DNA from 2 places in the Glutamicibacter sp. NPDC055354 genome. Region 1 is predicted to be linked to the other one. Evidence: predicted binding sites of a transcription regulator. Region 1 holds the regulator's gene; the other holds the start of a gene.
What was found. The regulator HrcA, encoded in region 1, represses chaperone genes, less so after heat shock. The targets are predictions, from matches to a motif close to TTNGCACTCGNNNNNNNCGAGTGCNAA.
Positions count from the first base shown of each region.

Region 2: a site for HrcA is predicted at 1,306-1,332, ahead of groL (chaperonin GroEL). Genes of this name have one in related genera too.

Region 1 covers NZ_JBSHMB010000001.1:621,635-625,047, forward strand. Annotated here, with positions in the region: gene ACWICV_RS02830 (16S rRNA (uracil(1498)-N(3))-methyltransferase) at 1-556, opposite strand, end outside; gene dnaJ (molecular chaperone DnaJ) at 559-1,683, opposite strand; gene hrcA (heat-inducible transcriptional repressor HrcA) at 1,749-2,762, opposite strand; gene ACWICV_RS02845 (DUF3097 domain-containing protein) at 2,890-3,413, shown strand, end outside.
Region 2 covers NZ_JBSHMB010000002.1:14,941-18,353, forward strand. Annotated here, with positions in the region: gene ACWICV_RS10280 (uracil-DNA glycosylase) at 1-140, opposite strand, end outside; gene ACWICV_RS10285 (DUF3263 domain-containing protein) at 297-587, shown strand; gene ACWICV_RS10290 (LytR C-terminal domain-containing protein) at 630-1,235, shown strand; gene groL (chaperonin GroEL) at 1,532-3,169, shown strand; gene ACWICV_RS10300 (DUF4031 domain-containing protein) at 3,269-3,413, opposite strand, start outside.

The DNA.
Region 1 (3,413 bases):
ATTCCGCGGCCTGCTCGTGCAGAACCAGAACCAGTGCGCCATTTGCGGTATCGGCCGCGATGGCCTTGGCCAGTTCCTTGGAACCCAGCGGGTCCAGCACCTCCGGCTCATAGGAGCGGCGCGACTGCTTCTGCGCCGAGCGCACCTGGGCGCGCCACTTGGCCATGGCCTTGTCGACCTTGGCCGCGTTCCAGCGCACGATCGAGCGGTCCGCCTGCCAGGGGCGTACCGACAGCACGCCAAGTTCCACGCCGGACTCGACAGCTTGCAGGTCGCGATCCCCCTTGGACAGCGCCTGGACCAGGGTGACCGGGTGATCGCTGACCGCTTCCTCGGCACGGCGCAGGACCTTCACGCTCAGCAGGTCCTTGGCGGTGCCGATGACCTCCACAGTCAGGCGCAGCCCCTTGCCATCCAGCAGGTCCAGGTGCTCGCCCGCGGAGACCCGTTTAACGGTGACCGCGTGGTGCGCTTCGGAGCCATCCAGTTCAAGAATGTCCCCGACCGTTGCGTCCCGGCCCTGCTGGGCGTCGATGACGAAGCTGTGGTTGCTCATGCCTAGCGCTGGTTCAGCTTGTCGCGCAGGCGGGAGAACATGCCGCCGCTGTGCTCCACACGGCCGGCCGAGAGTTCTTCGCCACGCAGCTTGGCCAGTTGCTCGAGCAGATCGCGCTGGGCAGCGTCGAGCTTGGTCGGCGTCTCCACCTGCAGGTGCACGATGATGTCCCCGCGCTTGCCTCCGCGCAGGCGCGGCACACCGAGGCTCGGCAGGGTGACGGTGTCGCCATCCTGGGCGCCTGGCTCCACATTGATGGACTGGCCGCCGTCGAAGGTTTCCAGCTTCAGCTCGCAACCCAGTGCGGCGGCGGTCATTGGCAGGCTCATCTTGGCGTGCAGGTCGGTGCCGGCGCGCTCGAAGACCTTATGGCGGCGCACGTCGATCTCGACGAACAGGTTGCCGTTAGGCCCGCCGCCCGGGCCGGCTTCGCCCTGTCCGCGCAGCTGGATGCGGGTGCCGGAGTCGACACCTGCAGGAACGTTCAGCGACTTCGACACATGCTCGCGCACCCGGCCTTCGCCGTTGCACTCCAGGCAGGGGTCCGGGATGGTGGTGCCGAAACCGCGGCAGGCCGCACAGGTTTCCACGGTCATCATCTGGCCCAGGAATGAACGCACTGGACGCTGCACCTGGCCTGCGCCATGGCAGATGTCGCAGGTGACCGGGCTGGTGCCTTCGCGCGTGCACGAACCGTTGCACGTCTTGCAGGTGACAGCGGTTTCCATCTCCAGCGGGTAGACCGTGCCCTTGACCGCATCTTCCAGGTCGATGGTGATGGTGATCAGCGCGTCGCGGCCCGGCTGGGTGCGTGATGCCGGGCCCTGGGCCTGGCCGCCACCGAAGAACTGCTCGAAGATGTCGCCGAAGCCGCCAAAGCCCTGGCCGCCACCGCCGAAGCCCGGGTGGCCGTTGCCGTTCTCATCGCCGGTGGCGTCGTAGTTGGAGCGCTTGGTCTGGTCGGAAAGGACTTCGTAGGCTCGGGTGACCAGCTTGAACTGTTCTGCAGCGTCATCGCTAGGGTTTACATCCGGGTGCAGCTTACGCGCCAACTTGCGGTAGGCACTCTTGATTTCCTGCGGGGTCGCGTCCTTGGCGACGCCTAGGGTCTCGTAATGCGAGCTCACGTTATTCGCCGTGTCCTTTCCTGAGAATCTTGAAATTCGGTAGTGCCGGGCGGTGCCCAGCGAGGCTAGTTAGCCAAAATCTTCGACAGGTACCGTGCCACCGCACGAACCGAGGCCATGGAGGTTGGATAGTTCATCCGGGTGGGGCCCAGGACCCCGAGCTTGTTGCGCACATCGGTGCCGTAGGTGGTGGCGACCACGGCGGCTTCCGACAGCTGCCCGTAGTGGTGCTCGGTGCCGATGGCCACGGCTACGCCGCGCGAATCGGCTTCCAGCTCGGAGAAGAGCTTGAGCAGCACTACCTGCTCCTCGAGCGCCTCGAGCACCGGGGTTATGCTCAGCGGGAAGTCCCCTTCCACGCGGGCGAGGTTCGCGGTGCCTGCCATGATGATGCGTTGCGCGTTGGCCGCCTGGGCCATTTCTTCCAGCGCACCGATCACCTGGTCCACCAGGGGGTCGGCCTGCTGCGTCGAACTGCGCTCGATGCGGGTGAGCCGGCCGGCAAGTTCGGCAAGCTTCACTCCCCCGAAATTGTTGAGCAGCCACAGCTTCAAGTCATCCAGCTCATCATCGCTGTAGGAACGCTGGACCGGCATCATGCGCTGATCCACCGTGCCATTGGAAGCGATCATCACCATCAGCACCTGGGCCGAGCCCAGTCCGACCAGATCGAGGTTCTTCAACGAAGCGGTGTCGTAGTGCGGCACCTGGATCATTGCTACCTGGTTGGTCAACCGCGCCAGGAGGCGAACAGTGCTCTTGAGCATCTCGTCCAGGTCCGTGGAGCTGTCCAGGATCTTGTTGATGGCGTCGCGTTCAGCCCGCGACAGCGGCTTGAGCTCGCCGATCTCATCGACGAAGCGGCGGTATCCCTTTTCGGTGGGGATCCGTCCGGAGGAAGTATGCGGAGCGACTATGAGCCCCTCTTCTTCCAGCATAGCCATGTCATTGCGGATCGTCGCGGCGCTGACACCGAGGTTGTGCCGGTCCAGGAGCGCTTTGGAGCCCACTGGCTCACGGGATTGGACGTAGTCCTCCACGATGGCACGCAGAACGTCTAGGCGTCGCGGCTCTGTCACAACAGCACCTCCTTGGATTCCCTGTGCCCGGCTTTGGCACTCTAACCTGTCAAGTGCCAAGTCTAATACGTTCAGCAGTTGCTAGCATTGGATTTCGAGCGTATTCGATCACAGCGAAAGGCAGTACGTGACTAATTACTCCTGGGGACCACGGGATCTGAGTGCACCGGCACCGAAAAAACTCCGCCAGGTCCCTGTTGAACGTGGCATGATTCTGGAAGATGCCACCTCAGGATGGGTAGGAGAAGTCATCCGTACCGAGAAATCCGGTGGCATGCGCGTGATCGTGCTCGAGGACCGCCACGGCAAGACCCGCTCCTTCCAGGCGGGCTTCGGGTTCTTCCTCGAAGGCGAAGCGGTGGAGATCATTGATCCCGTTGCCAAGGCCGCACCGCCCCAGAAGCTGGTCTCGGCTTCGGGTTCGCGTGCCGTTGCCGGACTGAAGGCCCGGGAGGCCAGGGCAAGCCGCATCTGGGTAGAAGGCAAGCACGACGCTGAGCTGGTTGAAAAAGTTTGGGGCCACGACCTGCGTGTTGAAGGCATCGTCGTTGAACCACTGCATGGCGTGGACGATCTTGCCGGGGCTATCCGCGACTTCGCCCCCTCCGCCCAGCGCCGCCTGGGAATCCTGGTTGACCACCTGGTTGCCGG
Region 2 (3,413 bases), on a different contig from region 1:
GCCGGTACCCAGTCTGCAGCGATAAACCCGTGGTCGGCCATGGATTGGGCACCATGGTAGAACGGGAAATCAGCCGCTTCGTACACTGGTGTCCGTGCTGGCTGGGGTGCATCGAAAAGTGCTGGCTGCAAATCGTCCATAGGGGTAATTGTGCCGTTTTTCTGGCGTGCCTGTGCTCGGCCACACGGTGTTAGGCAAGCAGATTGGTTAGAATATCGGTGGTATGTCTACCGATGGTGGATTACATGCATAACCGAAACCCGAGAAAACTGGTCCAATGACAGAGGTGAGAACGTATGGCTGAGAATGAATTGCTGGTGGATTTCGTCATGAGCCCGGATTCGGAATTGGATGAGCGTTCGCAACAGATCCTCAACCTGGAAAAGTTGTGGTGGAAGTATGCCGGGGCCAAGGAACAAGCCATTACCAAGCAGTTTTCGATGTCGCCGACGAATTATTACCAGCTGCTGAACCAGCTGATTGAAACCGACGCGGCACTGGCCTACGACCCGATGTTGGTCAAGCGCCTGCGCAGAGCACGTTCCACAAAACGTCGCGTGGGCGGTAAGGTCGGCACGGGACGATAACCCTGCCTGCCGTGACCAATCAGACCTCGAGCAAGGACAAGAATGACCAACTACCCGCGTGACGAATTTGATCGCGTTCCGGAGTTCAGCACCCGTGTGGGTTCGCACCACGCCCACGGATGGGCGCAGTCCGCCGCGTCGAAGTCAACCGGTGGGAAATTGCGCTGGGTAGTGCTGACCGCTGTACTCGTGCTGGTGATCGGTGCCTTGTCCTTCATCTTCGGCCCCCAGCTCAAGGAGACCCTCGCGACTTCCACGGGAAGCGACACCTCGCAAACCCAGGAAGTCACCGCTGAGCCCTCCGTGGAACCCACACCTAGTGAATCCGCATCGCCAACGAGCACCATCGATGACGAAGACGTGCTCTACGGCCAGCTGATTGGCGTGTACAACGCGGCAAGTGTTGCCGGTCTGGCTAATGAAGGCGAAGACGCCATGGCCGAAGCCGGGTTCACCAGCATTGTGGCCGACAACTGGACCAGGCCCGCAGAAGTCTCCACGGTTTATTACATGTCCGAGTCCTACCGGACTACCGCTGAAAAAGCTGCAGAAATCCTGAATATCGACGAAGTTCTGCAGACCAGCAACATTCCGAACCGGGTCACCGTGGTTCTGGGCTCCGATGACACCCTGGGGCTAAACGAATAATTCGTTCATAATTCCATTCGCTCAGAGCCGATCGGCTTGCACTCGCCATGCGAGAGTGCCAATATTTGTATTAGCACTCATGCGTTGCGACTGCTAACGCCGGTCGGCTTTTGCGTTCTCCAAGAACTCCATGAAGCACCGGACAGCGGATGCAGGGCGTGGGCGTGGAAAATACCTCAGATAGCGAGAGCTGAAACGGTTGCTGGCCCGATGCCGCACCGGTCCACTCGTCCGTCGCGGGCGCTGTCTGTCGGTTGCATTTTCGCAAAATCGTCCCGAAAGGACCGTACGCCACAATGGCTAAGATGATTGCATTTGACGAGGAAGCACGCCGCGGACTTGAGCGCGGCCTGAACACCCTTGCTGACGCGGTGAAGGTCACCCTGGGCCCACGCGGCCGCAACGTTGTTCTGGAAAAGAAGTGGGGGGCTCCTACTATCACCAACGACGGCGTGTCCATCGCTAAGGAAATCGACCTCGAAGAGCCTTACGAGAAGATCGGCGCAGAGCTGGTCAAGGAAGTTGCCAAGAAGACCGACGACGTCGCTGGCGACGGTACCACCACCGCAACCGTGCTGGCACAGGCACTGGTCAAGGAAGGCCTGCGCAACGTTGCCGCAGGTGCTGACCCAATCGCACTGCGCCGCGGTATCGACAAGGCCGTAGAAGCTGTTACCGCTGAACTGTTCGCCGCTGCGAAGAAGGTCGAATCCAAGGAGCAGATCGCTGCTACCGCTTCGATCTCTGCTGGCGATCCGGAAATCGGCGCACTGATCGCTGAAGCTCTCGACAAGGTCGGCGAGCAGGGCGTTATCACCGTTGAAGAATCCAACACCTTCGGCCTGGAGCTGGAGCTGGCAGAGGGCATGCGCTTCGATAAGGGCTACATCTCCGCTTACTTCGTCACCGACGCTGAGCGCCAGGAAACCGTTCTTGAGGACCCTTACGTCCTCATCGTGAACTCGAAGATCTCCTCGGTCAAGGACATGGTGACCTTGCTGGAGAAGGTCATGCAGTCGAACAAGTCGCTGCTGATCATCGCCGAAGATGTCGAGGGCGAAGCCCTGGCTACCCTGATCCTGAACAAGATCCGCGGCCTGTTCAAGTCCGTTGCTGTCAAGGCTCCGGGCTTCGGCGACCGTCGCAAGGCCATGCTGACCGACATCGCTATCCTCACCGGCGGCCAGGTTGTTTCCGAGGAAATCGGCCTGTCCCTGGACAACGTAGGCCTGGAAGTCCTCGGTACCGCCCGCAAGGTCGTTATCACCAAGGACGAGACCACCATCGTTGAAGGTGGCGGCGAAGCCGACGCCATCGAGGGACGCAAGGCCCAGATCGCAGCCGAGATCAAGAACACCGACTCGGACTACGACCGCGAGAAGCTGCAGGAGCGCCACGCAAAGCTCTCCGGCGGTGTCGCTGTGCTGAAGGCCGGCGCTGCTACCGAGGTCGAGCTCAAGGAGCGCAAGCACCGCATCGAAGATGCCGTGCGCAACGCCAAGGCAGCTGTTGAAGAAGGCATCGTCGCCGGTGGTGGCGTTGCACTGATCCAGGCTGGCGCTGCAGCATTCGAGAAGCTGGTTCTGGAAGGCGACGAAGCTACCGGTGCGAACATCGTCCGCGTTGGCATCGAAGCCCCGCTGAAGCAGATTGCCCTGAACGCTGGCATGGAGCCAGGCGTTGTCGCTGACAAGGTCAAGGGCCTGCCAGCAGGTCACGGCCTGAACGCTGCAACCGGCGAATACGTCAACCTGCTTGAAGCTGGTGTCAACGACCCAGTGAAGGTGACCCGTTCGGCACTGCAGAACGCGGCATCGATCGCTGGCCTGTTCCTGACCACCGAAGCTGTTGTCGCAGATAAGCCAGCTCCTGCTGGCGCTGCCCCAGCCGGTGGCGATGACATGGGTGGCATGGGCGGAATGGGCGGCTTCTAAGCTTCCCGCACGCACTAAGCACGCAGTAATCGCGCCGATGGCCCGGATCCTTTCGAGGAATCCGGGCCATCGGCCGTTTAACGTGGGACAAGCGTTGCACTACAGCCAGCTGTGCAACAGCTCCAGCTCGGTGCCCAAATTATTCCGCGCGCGCTGCTCCCAGCGCCGGGATCCGGCTTCGGTGCCGTAGATCAGTTCTTTCTCCAACAGGCCGCTGAGGATCTTGCTGCGCCCGGAAGCAAGC